3 regions of the Roseibium sp. JB4-4 genome follow, and region 1 is predicted to be linked to each of the others. Evidence: predicted binding sites of a transcription regulator. Region 1 holds the regulator's gene; each other region holds the start of a gene.
The links. The regulator PhoB, encoded in region 1, activates phosphate uptake and scavenging genes when phosphate is short. The targets are predictions, from matches to a motif close to TGTCATNNANCTGTCAT.

Region 2: the regulator PhoB is predicted to act here: its motif matches at 1,477-1,493, upstream of olsB (l-ornithine N(alpha)-acyltransferase).
Region 3: the regulator PhoB is predicted to act here: its motif matches at 3,446-3,462, upstream of ppk2 (polyphosphate kinase 2).

Annotation. Positions count from the first base shown of each region.
Region 1 is NZ_CM146333.1:1,860,178-1,865,644, forward strand. It holds gene ACZ1HV_RS08525 (Hsp33 family molecular chaperone) at 1-112, opposite strand, end outside; gene argF (ornithine carbamoyltransferase) at 125-1,054, opposite strand; gene ACZ1HV_RS08535 (aspartate aminotransferase family protein) at 1,051-2,250, opposite strand; gene ACZ1HV_RS08540 (GcrA family cell cycle regulator) at 2,693-3,229, shown strand; gene phoB (phosphate regulon transcriptional regulator PhoB) at 3,315-4,013, opposite strand; gene phoU (phosphate signaling complex protein PhoU) at 4,087-4,785, opposite strand; gene pstB (phosphate ABC transporter ATP-binding protein PstB) at 4,820-5,467, opposite strand, start outside.
Region 2 is NZ_CM146333.1:3,358,927-3,364,393, forward strand. It holds gene ACZ1HV_RS15725 (ATP-binding protein) at 1-1,350, shown strand, start outside; gene olsB (l-ornithine N(alpha)-acyltransferase) at 1,752-2,582, shown strand; gene ACZ1HV_RS15735 (transglycosylase domain-containing protein) at 3,096-5,012, shown strand; gene ACZ1HV_RS15740 (hypothetical protein) at 5,070-5,467, opposite strand, start outside.
Region 3 is NZ_CM146333.1:3,833,323-3,838,789, forward strand. It holds partial or broken gene ACZ1HV_RS18100 (ASCH domain-containing protein) at 1-249, opposite strand, end outside; gene ACZ1HV_RS18105 (alpha/beta fold hydrolase) at 250-1,083, opposite strand; partial or broken gene ACZ1HV_RS18110 (carboxyl transferase domain-containing protein) at 1,093-2,699, opposite strand; gene ACZ1HV_RS18115 (TetR/AcrR family transcriptional regulator) at 2,701-3,342, opposite strand; gene ppk2 (polyphosphate kinase 2) at 3,520-4,428, shown strand; gene ACZ1HV_RS18125 (Gfo/Idh/MocA family protein) at 4,627-5,467, shown strand, end outside.

The sequences.
Region 1 (5,467 bases):
CCGGACCGAGCGCAACAGCACGACCCCGGACGTCCAGAGATTCAACAGCAAAGGGCCGGACAGCATCCAGCCCTGCGGGCGTGATGCCCAGTTCATCAAGATTCAATGCCACGATGGAATTGCCTTAACTTGCGCCGAAGCACCAGGCCAGAATACCCTTCTGGGCATGGAGCCGGTTTTCTGCTTCGTCAAACACCACAGAGTTGGGACCGTCCATCACTTCCGACGTCACTTCCTCGCCGCGATGAGCCGGTAGGCAGTGCATGAACAAAGCGTCGCTGTTCGCTTCCGACATCAGACGCTTGTTCACCTGATAGGCGCTGAGCAGATTGTGACGCGATTCCGCGTCATCATCGCCCATGGACACCCAGCAGTCGGTCACGACACAGTCGGTCCCCTTGACCGCCTCATATGGGTCTGTGGTCACGATAATTGAACCACCCTTGGCGCGGGCAGCATCGATAAGGTCTTGCGGCGGTGCCAATTCGGCTGGTGTTGCAATGCGCAGTTCGAAGTCGAGACGCGGGGCTGCGTGAACCCACGACGCCAGAACGTTGTTGTTGTCGCCTGTCCAGGCAACGCTCTTGCCCCTGATAGATCCGCGATGTTCTTCAAACGTCATCACATCGGCCATGATCTGACAGGGGTGTGAGACTTTGGTCAGCCCGTTGATAACCGGAACGGTTGCGTTTTCGGCAAGTTCATTGAGTTCATGATGATCGAGGATACGGATCATGATGGCATCGACGAAACGCGACAGAACCTTGGCCGTATCTGCAATGGTTTCTCCCCGGCCCAGCTGCATTTCAGTGCCGGTCAGCATCAAGGTTTCGCCGCCCAGCTCACGCATGCCGACATCAAAGGATATGCGCGTGCGTGTCGAGGGTTGTTCGAAGATCATGGCCAGCACCTTGCCCGCAAGCGGACCTTCGCCGCGGCGTACACCGTTGCGGCTGGACTTGATCTTGAGACCGGTGTCGAGAATGGCGCGCAGTTCGTCGCCTTCAAATTGAGTCAGATCCAGAAAGTTCCGGTAGCTTCCGTTCGCGGTCATTCTGCCGCTCCTTCCACCAGTTTCGCTTCGATCGCCAGCGCGGCCTCTTCAAGGCGCTCTACGGCAATTGAGATTTCATCTTCGCTAATTGTGAGCGGCGGCATGATGCGCACCACGTTGTCGCCCGCAGGCACCGCCAGCAAGCCCGCTTCGCGCGCGGCACCCACATATTCACCAACGGGCACAACACACCGTATGCCCAACATCAGACCGTTGCCTCGCACCTGATCCAGCACTTTGGGATGACTGTCCACGAGGCCCGCAAGCTTCTGCTTGAGATGGAGCCCTTTGTGTCGGACATCTTCCAGAAAGCCGTCACCAAGCACGACGTCCAGGACAGCGTTGCCGACCGACATAGCGAGAGGGTTGCCGCCGAAAGTCGTTCCATGCGTTCCCGGTGCTAGCGCTTCCGCGCAGTCCGCGGTCGCAAGACAGGCACCCATCGGGAACCCGCCGCCGATGCCTTTGGCAACAGCCATGATGTCCGGCTCAATGCCGCTCCACTCATGAGCAAAAAATTTGCCCGTGCGCCCGACGCCTGTCTGGATTTCGTCCAGGATCAACAAGATACCTTGATCGTCACACAGCTGGCGCACGGCACGCAGGAAGTCCGTCGGGATCTCCCGAATACCGCCCTCACCCTGGACAGGTTCAAGCGCAATCGCCGCCGTCTGCGGTCCGAGAGCCTCCTTGAGAGCATCCAGATCGTTTGCAGGCACTTGATCGAAACCCGGTGCCTTCGGGCCAAATCCTTCCAGATATTTGGCTTGGCCGCCCGCGGCGATGGTCCCCAGTGTCCGGCCGTGGAACGCTCCCTCGAACGTGACGATATGGTAGCGTTCCGGCTGTCCTTTGTCGAAATGGTACCTGCGCGCGCACTTGATGGCGGCTTCCATCGCTTCAGCGCCGGAATTCACAAAAAGCACCTTTTCGGCAAAAGAAGCGTCGCAAAGGCGCTGCGCAAGGCGCTCACCCTCCGGTATCTGATGAAGGTTGGACACGTGCCACAGTTTTGCGGCCTGCTCCTGTAGCGCCGACACCAGGTGCGGATGGCTATGCCCGATGGAATTGACAGCAATACCGGAACCGCAATCGAGGAATCGTCGGCCGTCTTTCGTAACAAGCCAGACACCTTCCCCATGATCAAACGACAGGTTCGATCTTGCGTAGTTACCGAATAATGCAGTCTTGGACATAACCTCTTTTGTCTCCTTAAGAACGCCTGCACGAAGGTGACGTTCGCGCCCGACAGGAGCAACGATGTCACAGTTACTGTGTCAGGCCAAAATGCAACATGCCGCCCCGAAGAGGCGGCACGCTGCGGTTTTCTTATACACCCCCGGCCCCAAGGCCTGTCAATGGAAATGGCGCTTCGCCGCAACCTGCAGCCCCTGAGCGCAGATTCAGCAAAAGTCTCAAGGGTCTCGCCATACTTGGGGAAAAGTCGCTTCATCCCCAATTGGTTTTGGGCGAATGGTTGCCTGACAAATTAACGTTATTGTAACCTCTTGATATTCAAACACGAGATCTCGTGGGGCTAATCATTCTTAGGCACTAGATATGCCATATCAGGCGTGCCTGCGCATGCCAAGCACGGGGTTAATGGCCGGCAAAACGGTCAAATGAAAAGGTGCGGCAATGAGTTGGACAGACGAACGGGTTGAGCTTCTCAAAAAGCTTTGGAGCGATGGCTTGAGTGCAAGTCAGATTGCGGGTGAGCTGGGTGGCGTAACCCGGAACGCCGTCATCGGCAAAGTACACCGACTTGGATTGTCAGGTCGCGCAAAGTCCTCCTCGTCCAGCAGCAAACCTCGTCGTCCGCGCACAAGCGCGCCCGCAGCCGGGACTTCGGCACCCAAAAAACCGACACCTCAACCACAGACTATTGGGGCGACGGCGCTGAAGGCCGACATTGCACCAACACCCATCGTCGAAGCAGAGCCTGACCTTGAGCCGATCGCAGAGCTGATCCCGATTTCCGAACGCGCGTCGATCCTGACCCTGACCGAACGGACATGCAAATGGCCGATTGGCGATCCGGCAACCGATGACTTTTACTTCTGCGGCCGCCAATCCGACGCAGGTGTTCCCTACTGCGCGCACCATTGTAAAATCGCCTATCAACCGGTTGCAGACCGCCGCCGTGATCGCAAAGTGATCGCCCGCGCAGGATAGCGGTCAAGCAGCAGCAAAAATGCAAAGCCCGCCAGATTGGCGGGCTTTTTTGTTGTGATTTTTGCACCTGGAATTCGTCACTTCATCATGCAACCACCGAAAACTGATCGTTGAATGCATAGCCGGCACCGCGGACCGTTCGGATCGGGTCTCTTGCCTTGCCCTTATTCAGAGCCTTGCGGAGGCGGCCAACGTGAACATCAACGGTCCGCTCGTCGACATAGACATCATGCCCCCAAACACCGTCAAGCAGTTGCTCACGCGAGAAAACCCGTCCGGGTGAGGTCATGAGAAATTCCAGCAGACGGAATTCCGTCGGCCCAAGGTGGACTTCTTTCGCATTCCTGCGAACCCTGTGCGTTTCACGGTCCAGTTCGATATCTCCGGACCGGAGCATTGTAGACACAACTTCAGGACTTGCCCGGCGCAAGATTGCGCGGACCCGCGCCATCAATTCAGGTACGGAAAACGGTTTGACCACATAGTCGTCCGCCCCTGTCGACAGTCCTCTGATACGCTCTGCCTCTTCACCGCGCGCCGTCAGCATAATGACGGGCAATCGCTCGGTGTCTTCCCTGGCTCTCAAGCGCCGACACAACTCGATCCCAGACAGGCCCGGAAGCATCCAGTCGAGCAGCAAAAGGTCCGGCACGCTTTCCCGCAACCGAATTTCTGCCTCATCGCCACGAATACACGATTCAACCGTGTATCCTTCGGCTTCCAGATTGTATCTCAACAGAAGACTAAGCGGTTCTTCGTCTTCAACGATGAGCACCTTCGGCATACATCTCGCTCCATGTCATGCAGCAGGCGCAGCCGCGCCGGCTGGATCATTTTTCCGCAAGTTCGTTCGGCGACTAAGAAACGCTGGTGGTTTCGTCCAGCTTGGTCCGTTCTTCCGGCAGCCGGTCACCGGTCACCATGTAAAAGACGTTTTCAGCAATGTTGGTCGCGTGATCACCAATGCGTTCAATGTTCTTTGCGCAGAAAAGGAGATGGACACACTGCGTGATAACCCTTGGATCTTCCATCATGTAGGTCAGCAGCTCGCGGAACAGCGATGTATAGATTGCGTCCACTTCCGCATCGGCTTCCTGCACGCGTTTCGCGGCTTCCGGGTCCTTGCGGGTATAGGCGTCCAGGACCTGCTTCAGCTGGTTCAGCGCAAGCTCGGTCATGTGCTCGACACCTATCGCAAGCTTTTTGGAACCGAGGCTGTTGTCGATTGCAATGGCGCGTTTTGCAACGTTCTTGGCCAGGTCGCCAACGCGTTCCAGATCATTGGCGATACGCGTGGCGGCCGTAATTTCCCGCAGGTCCTGACCCATGGGCTGACGGCGCGCGATCATTTCGATCAGCTTTGCTTCCACTTCCTGATGCAACGTATCAAGCCGTTCATCCTGGGCAATGGTGGTTTTGGCCAATTCCAGGTCCCGTGACACCAGAGCAGAAACGGCATCGGCGAAAGCCTTTTCGGCCAAGCCGCCCATTTCAGCGACCTTGCCAGCCATTTCTGTCAGTTCTTCGTCATAGGCAGAGACTGTATGTTCAGACATACTTTGTCCTCTTTAGTAATCTCGAAAGAATTTCTTAGCCGAAGCGGCCAGTTATATAATCCTGAGTACGCTTGTCTTTCGGGTTTGTGAAGATGTCCTGTGTCGGACCCTCTTCAACCAGAATGCCAAGGTGGAAGAACGCCGTACGCTGGGACACACGCGCTGCCTGCTGCATGGAGTGCGTCACAATCACGATCGTATAGTTCTCGCGCAGTTCGTCGATCAGCTCTTCCACCTTCGCGGTCGCAATCGGATCCAAAGCCGAACACGGCTCGTCCATGAGGATCACTTCAGGACTGACGGCAATCGCCCGGGCAATACATAGACGCTGCTGCTGACCGCCGGACATGCCGGTTCCGGGCTCATCCAGCCGGTTCTTCACCTCTTCCCAGAGACCTGCCTTTTGCAGGCTGGAAGAGACGATGTCATCGAGTTCTGACTTGTTTTTTGCCAGACCATGAATGCGCGGACCGTAGGCGATGTTGTCATAAATCGACTTCGGAAACGGGTTCGGTTTCTGGAACACCATGCCGACCTTGGCGCGCAACTGCACCGGATCGACCTTGGGATCGTAGATGTCTTCGCCGTCAATCTTGATCGAGCCTTCGACTCGGCAAATGTCGATGGTGTCGTTCATACGATTGATAGTCCGCAGAAACGTCGACTTGCCACAACCTGATGG
Region 2 (5,467 bases), 1.5 Mb from region 1:
GAAGCCGGCAAACTGGACATTCATGCGGCCCCAACACCACTTGGCACTCTGGCTGAAAGCGTTGTTGAACTTCTGGCGCCCAAGGCACATGCCAAAAACCTCGAAATCGGGGCAATTTTGGCAGCAGATCTACCAGCCGAAGTAACAATCGATGCCACCCGTGTCCGGCAAATCCTGTTCAATCTGATCGGCAATGGCGTCAAATTCACGGATCAAGGCGGCGTCGCCGTGGACATTTCTGGGCAACCGAATCCGGCTGGCGGCAGTTTCTTAAATATCGAAGTTCGCGATACGGGTATCGGTTTTGACGAAGCAGAGGCTGAACGCCTCTTTCGCGAATTCGAACAGGTTGATCACGGCCCCGCCCGAAAATTCGGTGGCACAGGTCTCGGTCTTGCCATTGCGCAAAAACTGGCGGGTCTGATGGGTGGATCCATTTCTGCCGGACCAAATGCCGACGGCGGCGCTGCCTTTTGCGTCAAATTGCCAATTCCCGAAAGTTTGGAGTGCGGGTCCGATCCCCGGTTTACCGCCTTGGACCGGCACAATATCGTGTTCGTCAGCAACAGTGTTGTCGAAGGCCCGTTGCTCGCCAAACGCCTTGATCAGCACGGCGCTGATGTTGCAGTTCTCGCACCCGGCGACTATGCGCTTGAAGACAGGCTCGCATCTGCAGATCTGCTGGTAGTCGACAATGCAGCCCTTTCAGACAGCGGCGGCTGGCTTGCTACGGCGCGGCTGGCGGGATGCGAGGCGCCTGCCATAGTGATGATCGCTCCACCCGAACGGGATCGCCTCGAGCACCTGCGCGCAGCAGGATATGCCGCTTATCTGATCCGGCCTGCCCGTATTGAGACAGTCGCCCAGATTTTTTCTGGTCTTCTGGAAGGCACCGGTATTGAGAGCGCCTGGGATGTCAGTGCAGAACCGGCCAGTAACGGACTACTGGCAAATCGCGCTGCTATACCGGCAAGACCATTGCGTCTTCTGGTGGCTGAAGACAACGATATCAATCGACTTTTAAGCGAAGCGCTGCTTCGCAAGCTCGGCCATGTCCCCATAATGGTCAACGACGGCGAAGAAGCCGTGGAAGCAGCGGCACATGGCTCCTTTGACGCCATCTTGATGGATCTGCATATGCCAGGCCTTGATGGGTTTCAGGCAATCGCCAAAATTCGCGAGGACGAGAAGGCAGCAGGCAGAACACCAGTCCCTGTATTGATCGTTACGGCCGACGTGATGAAAGACGCCAGAGACAAAGCAAAGGACGTCGGCGCTGCCGGATACCTTACCAAACCACTGTCGGTGGATGCGATTTTTGATGCTCTTTCTGAGATCACCCGCAATTGACAGCAGAGCGAGGAAATACCCGCCGGCCGCCTCATCAAGAGAACATGAACCACGACTTGCCAAATTTCACAATTTCACCCTATTCGGCTAAGCTTGCCCTTGATCAAAACAAAGTAAATACACACGTGTCATCCAGCTGTCGGAAAACTATGGTCTACGGCAGCTTCGAAGCACATAACCTGACACCGGAATTGGCATTCCGGCAAAGGCAATACGATTGGTGAAACAGCCGCCAAACTGTAAAACCGGACGTAGTGCGCTTGAGAGGAATTCGCGAGGGTGGAATGTCCATAATGCGGCAAGGGCTTTTTTCTCCCAGAAAACTGGTGAGGAAGTTCACTCCAGGCATGCGCCCGGGCGCACCAATCAGCGTGGTTCCAGCGCGCGCAACCTCTCAGCGTATGCCAGCAAAAACCGGAGAAACGCTGGGTAGAATCGGTTCTTTGGAAGTGCGTATGGCGCGCAATTTCAAGGAAGTCAAAAAGGCCCAACACTTGCGCTATCAGGTGTTTTACGAGGAAATGTCGGCGATTGCCGATGCGAACACCTTGGCCACACGGCGCGATGCTGATCCGTTTGATGCCTATTGCGATCATTTGCTGGTGGTCGACCACGCCTCGATGAAGCGAAACAAACTTGGACGCCTGAAACCGGAAATCGTCGGAACATACAGGATCCTCCGGCAGGAAATTGCTGATCAGCATGCCGGGTTTTACACGGCTGCCGAGTATGACATCCAGGCCTTGATTGATGCCAACTCGGGCAAAAGGTTCATGGAACTTGGGCGGTCTTGCGTCTTGCAGCCTTATAGAAACAAAAAAACCGTCGAGCTGCTTTGGCACGGCATCTGGGCCTATGTCCTTCGTTACAAGATTGACGTCATGCTTGGTTGTGCGTCGATCGAAGGTACAGATCCGGACGCGCTTGCCGGCCAATTGTCCTTCTTGCACCACAACGCACGTGCGCCTGAGAAATGGCGCGTTCGGGCCGTTGAGCACCGTTACATTGAAATGAACAGGCTGCCGTCGGACCAGGTCAATTCCAAACAGGCTCTTCGCACGCTGCCACCACTGGTCAAAGGCTACCTGCGTCTTGGAGCTTTCATAGGCGATGGCGCCGTCATCGACCCCCAGTTCGGCACCACCGACGTTTTGATCATCATGCCCGTTTCCGAATTGAACACACGCTACGTGAACTACTACGGTGCAGATGCCAGCCGGTACTCCAGCTGAATTTGACAAACCTTGTGACCGCGCGTGACCGGCTGAAATGCTCAGCCGGTTTTTTGGAACCGCCAAGCAAGTCTTAACGCCCCCTTAAATTGCCCATTCTAGGATCATCTCCGGGAGCCGGCGCGTCTGACGGGTTGAGACCCGTCTGGACCGGTAAGTACGGGACGGATGATCTATGGCGACACGGGCGAAACGCCAGCCGCGGATTGAACCGACATTTGGAGAAACGGGCAGCAGTCTGCTCGACCTGCGTCTTGGGCCGCAGGACCGTCCTTCTGCGCCTTCAGGAAAGAAAACAAGCAAAACCAAAGGCCGAAAGTCCTCAAAGACCAACAGCAACAAAAAGCCCGCCGCAAAGAAATCCTCCCCTTCACGGCGCGGACAGCCAAAAAAAGCACAACATCTCGGCGAAGCGGACGGTCAGGTTCCAAGAGGCGAAGCCAAAAACGCAAAAATCGTTTTCAGGCACGCACTGCGTTTGGACGCCTGCTCAAACGCGGCCTTTATTGGAGTATGGTTCTAGGGATCTGGGGCTCAATCGCCGTTGTTTGCATTATCGGTTACTATGCGGCCTTTCTGCCGCCAACCTCCGAGTGGCAGGTTCCGGCTCGCCCTCCCAATGTCAAGATCGTTGCGTCAAACGGCGGCCTGATCGCCAATCGTGGCGACACAGGCGGCGAAGCCGTGCGCCTCGAACAGTTGCCGCCTTACCTTCCAAATGCCGTCATAGCCATCGAAGATCGGCGCTACCGATCTCACATTGGCGTCGACCCCATCGGACTTGCGCGCGCGCTTTATACCAACGTCACTGCAGGTAGATTGACACAGGGCGGGTCAACACTCACCCAGCAGCTCGCCAAAAACCTTTTTCTGGAACCCGATCGAACCATCAAACGAAAAATCCAGGAATTGGTGCTGGCCTTCTGGCTGGAGGCTGAATACTCCAAGGATGAGATCCTGGAGATGTATCTCAACCGGGTTTATCTCGGCTCGGGAGCCTATGGCGTGGATGCCGCTGCACGACGCTACTTCGGCAAGTCCGCTCGGTTGCTCACCATTCCCGAGGCGGCCACCATTGCCGGCCTTCTCAAAGCGCCATCCCGCTATTCGCCTGCACGAAATCCAGATCTTGCCGAAGACCGTGCCCAGCTTGTTCTCGCCGCCATGCATGAAGAAGGATACATTACCGCAGGTGAGGCAAAGAATGCTCTTGCGGCGCCTGCACAGGTCGTCAGGCGCTATACCACCGCCAGCGAGAACTACGCAGCCGATTGGGTGATGGACGTTCTACCGCATTTCGTCGGCTCCATTGAGAAAGACATCATCGTTGACACGACCATTGACCCGGCCATGCAGAGTGCTGCCGAAACAGCGCTTCGCTCAGCACTTGAAGAAAACCGGCAGACACTCGGCGTCAGTCAGGGCGCTATAGTCACCCTTGATACGGCAGGTGCGGTGAAGGCCATGGTAGGGGGTGCAGACTATTCAAAGAGCCAGTTCAACCGTGCCGTTTATGCCAAGCGCCAACCGGGTTCGGCCTTCAAGCCGTTTGTCTATCTGGCCGCGCTCGAAAACGGGTTGACTCCACAATCTGTGCGCCAGGACAAGCCGATCACAATTGGTGGCTGGTCCCCGAAAAACTACACCAAACAACACTATGGCGCAGTAACACTGACACGTTCGCTCAGCCTCTCGCTCAACACCGTTGCCGCACAATTGGCATATGAAGTCGGCGTCGGAACTGTCGCAAGCACTGCGCAACGGCTCGGTATCACTTCAGACATGAAGAAAAACCTGTCCCTGTCCCTTGGAACTTCTGAAGTGACCCCGCTGGAAATTGCATCTGCCTACGTGCCGTTTTCCAACGGCGGATATGGCGTCCTGCCGCATATAATTCGCCGCATCCGGACGGTGGACGGCAAAACCCTTTATTCGCGTTCCGGTGATGGCCGCGGGCGCGTCGTGGCGCGCGGTGCCGTTGGCAACATGAACCTCATGATGGCGGAAACTCTGATGACGGGAACCGGCCGTAAGGCCAGACTGGACAGCGGGCGGCCGGCAGGAGGGAAAACCGGCACCAGCCAGGATTTCCGCGACGCCTGGTTCATCGGTTACACCGGCAATCTCACCACAGCCGTTTGGTTCGGAAACGACAACAATTCACCAACCAAGAAAGCGACCGGCGGCAGTTTGCCTGCAATTGTCTGGAAAGAGGTCATGGACAAGTCGCATGATGGCCTGCCTGTTGCAGACCTGCCAGGTGTTCCAAACCTGCCGGCAAGCGTGTCGGCACCTCGAAAGCCTGTATCTGATGCGACCGTTGGATCAGGCAGCGAACCCATACCGCCAGCACCGATAGGCGGTGACCCAGAGCCAGGTGAACGCCGCGGGCCTTTGAACCTTTTGCGCAACCTTTTTGGCGGCGGCTAACCGCGTCTTTGAAAACTCAGTTCAGCTGGGTTCGTTTAAAACGGCAATGCGCTTTCATCAGCACTGGTGGCTGTAGGTAAAGACCAGCGTGTCAGTGGTGTACTGTCCCGTCGGACGGCACCGATTAAAGACTTCGCGTGTTCCCGTCACTGTCACCTGCAACTGGTCCCCACGGACTGGACCCTCGACGGAATACTCTAGAGGCGAACCAGGGCAGAACTTTGAGAATACGCGCGCTGTTCCAGAGTACCAATTGCCATTCTTCACGCCGCTGAATAGCAGAGTTCCACGCTGGACACCTGCATTGCGCAGAACATTTCTTGGAACTTCATAAGACAACCATCGTTGATTGCCCTGCGCTTGCAATCGCATGAGGGATCCATTGTGATTCCAGCAGCTGTCGGCAAACGCTTCGCCTGAAATAGCTGTGACAAGTCCAACCAGCACGGCCAGGC
Region 3 (5,467 bases), 2.0 Mb from region 1:
GGTGATCGTCACATCGACGGTTTCAATGACAAATGCCGGCGTACCATCCCAATTGAGCGCAATGTCGCGGCGACCAACTGCCGGAAGGGCTTCATCTCCGTTCTGAAAGTCTCGCAAGGCGCCGCAGGTAGCTGTTTTCTTTCCTTCGCGAACCAGCGCGATGAGCTGGTCACTCAGGTTCTTGCTGTCACCGAACTTGAAGGTTTCAGCGCCGGGATACTTCTGTTTCAGATCATCAATGAACATCATTCAGCTCCCGGCACTTTTCTGTGCCTGCAAAAATCTCTGCACATGAAAGGCGATAGCTTCAGGAGCGTCTTCCTGCATCAGATGTCCCGCATTGGGGATTGAGACGAAACTGGATCCAGGGATCATTGCTTGCAATTCGCGCCCTCGGTCTATCGGGATCCATTCGTCTTTCTCGCCCCAGAGGATCTGTACCGGGCAACGGATCTCCGGGTATCGGTCCTGGACCTCATCCGTATAGCACTGGTCCATCTGGGCGATCTGGCGATAAAAGGCGGCCTGCCTTTCTGCGCCGATCCACTGATCAGCATAAGGGGTCAAAACCTCGGGGCCTGCCTTGTGATGCATTGCCGATTGCAGATAGGCGGGCAGAATTGCCTCGTGCATGTAGCTGGGCATGTCGGCAAAGGCGGTCTCATGGTGTTTCACATGTTGCACCAGAGGTGAGCCCCACGGCCTCAGGGCGACCGGATCAATCAGTGTCAGGCTGTTGTAGTCGACGGCATCGATCAGGTGCGCGCGCAGTGCGGTCGCTCCGCCGAAGTCGTGTGCGACGATATCTGGCCGGTCCAGCTTCCAATGTTCTGTCAGTGCGGCAAACAGGCGATTTTGAATGCCAAGCGACACGTCACCATCTGGCCGGTCTGAATTGCCGTAACCCAGCATGTCATAAAAAAAGACCTTGTGGTTGTGTGCCAGCAAGGGAGCCAGTCTTGACCATTCATGAGACCAGAACGGCGTGCCGTGCATCATCACAAGAGGTGCGCCCACACCGAGGCTGCCCCAGCGGATTGCATGGCCTTCAAAGTCAAATGTCTGCGGTGTCTGCCAGGTCATGATCCATCCTCACATTCTGAACAGGCCGAACCGGGTGTCTTCAATAGGGGCGTTCAGCGCCGCAGACAGTGACAAGCCGAGAATGTCGCGGGTTTTTCGAGGGTCAACGATGCCGTCATCCCAAAGGCGTGCCGTCGCATAAAGGGGGTGTCCCTGTTCTTCGAACTGGTCGACGATGGGTTGTTTGAACGCCCGCTCTTCTTCCTGGGTCCAGCTGCCACCTTTGCGCTCGATGCCGTCGCGGCGAACGGTGGCCAACACGCCTGCGGCCTGTTCTCCCCCATAACCGAAATGCGTGAATTGGGCCAGGTCCACAAGAAGCGGGGCGAATAAGCCCTGCCGCACATGCCGTAGTTGCCTGCGCCGAAGGAACCACCGACCAGCATCGTGATTTTTGGAACCGAAGTCGTTGCGACGGCAGTGACAAGCTTCGCGCCATCTTTCGCAATCCCGCCGCTCTCATATTTCTGACCGACCATGAAGCCAGTAATGTTCTGCAAAAACACAAGTGGAACCTTGCGCTGAGAGCAGAGTTCAACGAAATGCGCACCCTTAACGGCACTTTCTGAAAACAACACGCCGTTGTTGGCGATGATGCCAACCGGCATTCCGTGAATGTGGGCAAAACCGCAGACCAGCGTGGTGCCATAACGGGCCTTGAACTCGTCAAAGCGCGAGCCGTCGACGACGCGCGCAATGACTTCACGGATGTCGTAGGGCGTTTTCAGATCGGCCGGGACAACACCAAGGATTTCGTCGGGGTCGTAGAGCGGATCTTCCGGCGTTTGCATGGCAACGGTGGAGGACTTCGTCCGGTTCAGGCTGGCAATAGACCGACGGGCAAGAGCGAGGGCATGGGCATCGTCGCGCGCCAGATGATCCGCCACACCGGACAGACGGGTGTGCACGTCTCCACCGCCAAGGTCTTCTGCCGTGACTTCTTCGCCCGTCGCGGCTTTGACCAGAGGAGGGCCGGCCAGAAAGATTGTGCCCTGGTTTTTAACGATGATGGTCTCGTCGGACATGGCCGGTACATAAGCACCACCTGCGGTGCACGAGCCCATCACGACTGCTATCTGGGCAATGCCTTTCGATGACATCTGGGCCTGATTGTAGAAAATTCTGCCGAAATGGTCCCGGTCGGGAAAGACCTCATCCTGATTGGGCAGGTTGGCACCGCCGCTGTCCACCAGATAGATGCACGGCAAATTGTTCTCAGCGGCAATTTCCTGAGCGCGCAGGTGCTTTTTCACGGACATCGGATAATAGGTGCCGCCTTTGACCGTCGCGTCATTGGCAAGGATCATCACTTCCTGACCTTCGACGCGACCGATCCCGGCGATCATCCCTGCAGCTGGTGCTGCGCTGCCATACATTTCGTGAGCGGCAAGCATGCCCACTTCCAGGAAGGGAGACCCCGGATCGAGCAAACGCGAGACACGTTCACGCGGCAAGATCTTGCCTCTTGAAAGATGACGTTGCCGTGCATTCTCACCGCCGCCGTCGAGTGCGGTCTGCGCAGCGAGCTTGACCGAGTCCATGGCTTTTTCATGGGCTTCACGGTTCTGCGCAAACTGTGCACTCTTTGGCGAGAGGCTCGATTTGAGGATGCTCATGTCACCCGGTCTCCCTTTGGGATGTGTCCTGATCTGGCGCGACTGCCTTGCGCACCAGTTTGAGATAGAGATCTTCAATGTCCTTTTCGGACAAATGGCCGCCTTCGCGGTACCAGGCTGGAATGCCGGTCAGCATCGCGATGATCGCTCTCGTCGCAACCTTCGCATCGTCCACCGCATAGCGTCCCAGTTCGCCGCCACGCTCCAGGATCTGCGTCAGGATTGCTTCATAGCGGCGGCGCTCGACTTCAACGAGTTTGAAATTCTGAGGTTCGAGATTGCGCAGCTCCATATAGGAGATGAACACTTCGTCCGCGCGTTCCAGGTGGTAGCGGATATGGAAGCGGACAAACCTTTCCAGCGGGTCCATCTTCTCCTCAACGGATGCGTTGTCCCAGGCAGCCAGCAGTTCGGCCATGTGGGTCAGCATCAGGTCTTTGAGAATGTCCTGCTTGGTCGGAAAGTGATTGTAGAGCGCGCCTGGCCTGACGCCGACATCGGAAGCGATTTCACGCATGGAGACAGCTGCATAGCCTGACGCGGCAAACCTTCGAAGCGCGGCATTGCGCACACGCGCGGCGGTTTCCTGGCCTTTGGCCCTTGATTGAGGCCGGACAGTCGTCTCTGCAGCAGTGTGTGCCATTTGTCCTCCAACACTGTAAATAAATGAACGATCATTCATTTACAAGAGAATTCTGACGAGAAGTCGCCGCCGGCTGAGATAAATCATTGCGAAGCCGGGGGTCTGTCAAAAAACTTACATGGATAAACTGTTCACAGACACTGAGCGTTTTGCCGTGATTGCCAAAGGGACCGATTGATGACCGATACCGACGCAAAAACCTGGGTTGAGGCCGAATGGGCCGACAGCCTCGATGAAGAAATCGAAATGGAGATTGACGATAACCTGATCGCAAAAGATCTCGCGTTCATCTCCGACAAGAAGCACAAGTCGTCGATTAGCCGGAATACCTATTTTCACGAATTGCTTCGAATGCAAGCCGAGCTGGTCAAGCTTCAAGACTGGGTCCAGCATACCGGCAAGAAGATCGTCATTGTGTTTGAAGGGCGGGATGCCGCCGGCAAGGGCGGCGTGATCAAAAGGATTACACAGCGCCTCAATCCGCGGGTTTGCCGTGTCGTTGCCTTGCCGGCGCCGACGGAGCGCGAAAAGAGCCAGTGGTACTTCCAGCGGTATGTCCCGCATCTTCCGGCCGCGGGTGAAATCGTGCTCTTCGATCGCTCGTGGTACAACCGGTCAGGTGTGGAGCGTGTCATGGGATTTGCCGACGAAAACCAGGTCGAAGAATTTTTCAATGATGTGCCTGAATTCGAACGCATGCTCGTGCGGTCCGGAATAACGCTGATCAAATACTGGTTCTCCATCACGGATGAAGAACAGCAGCTGCGCTTTTTGATGCGTGTCCATGATCCACTGAAACAGTGGAAGCTGTCACCGATGGATCTGGAATCGCGTGTGCGCTGGGAAGACTACACCAAGGCCAAGGAAGACACGTTTGAACGCACCAACATTCCAGAAGCCCCCTGGTTTATCGTCGAAGGCAACGACAAGAAGCAAGCGCGCCTGAACTGCATCAACCACCTTTTGTCGATGCTGCCTTATGAAGAGGTGCCGCATGATCCGGTTGTGCTGCCAGAGCGGCGTTACAATCAGGACTATGAGCGCAAGGTTTTGCCTGAACATCTCTATGTCCCGGAGAAATTCTGATCAGGCCTGCCTCCTTTCAGTGAAGCGCTCCAACATGCAAGTGTGCCGATGGTGCGGTTGGCATTCCTGCGGGGACCTCTTCACGCAACCGCGCATTGTCAGCAAGGCCGGCAGACGGCATACAGGAGTCGATAAGCGAAAAGAGCGGGCCAACCGGATTTTCGCCCAACGACCGATGCCGTGACAGGAGAATTGAATTTGGCAGACAAGATCAGATGGGGAATTGTTTCGACGGCTAAAATCGGCGTCGAGAAGGTCATTCCGGGTATCCAACGGTCTCAAACCGGAATTGCCGCCGCGATCGCTTCGAGGACGCTGGACAAGGCACAGGAAACGGCCAAGGCGCTTGGAATTGAAAAAGCTTACGGTAGCTATCAGGATCTTCTGGCCGATCCTGACATTGATGCGATCTATAATCCGCTACCCAACCATATGCACGTGCCCGTCACGATCCAGGCGGTGAATGCCGGCAAACATGTTCTGTGCGAAAAGCCGATCGCGCTGAATGCCGACGAAGCGCAGCAGTTGCTTGAACTTCCAAAAGACAAACTGGTCGCCGAAGGCTTCATGGTGCGTGCTCACCCTCAATGGATCAGAGCACGGGAGATTGTGCGGTCCGGCGCTTTGGGTGAACTCAAGGCCATCCAGGCCTTTTTCAGCTATTTCAATGCCGACCCGGGCAATATCCGAAACAACGCCGAAATCGGCGGCGGTGCGCTCCTCGATATCGGCTGTTATACAATGCTGGCAGGCCGCTATTTCTTTGATGCGGAACCAACCCGAGTTGTCTCATTGATCGACCGCGACCCTGAATTCGGCACGGATCGAATGACCAGTGCCCTGTTGGACTTTGGACAGAACAGGCATCTCAATTTTGTCGTATCGACCCAGCTGACGCCTTATCAGCGTTTTCAGCTGGTTGGCACAAAGAAGCGTCTTGAGATCGTGATCCCGGTAAATGCGCCTCAAGGCGAACCGGTTGAGTTACGTCTCGATGACGGGTCTGCATCGGGGGATCGATCGAGTGTATCAGAGACCA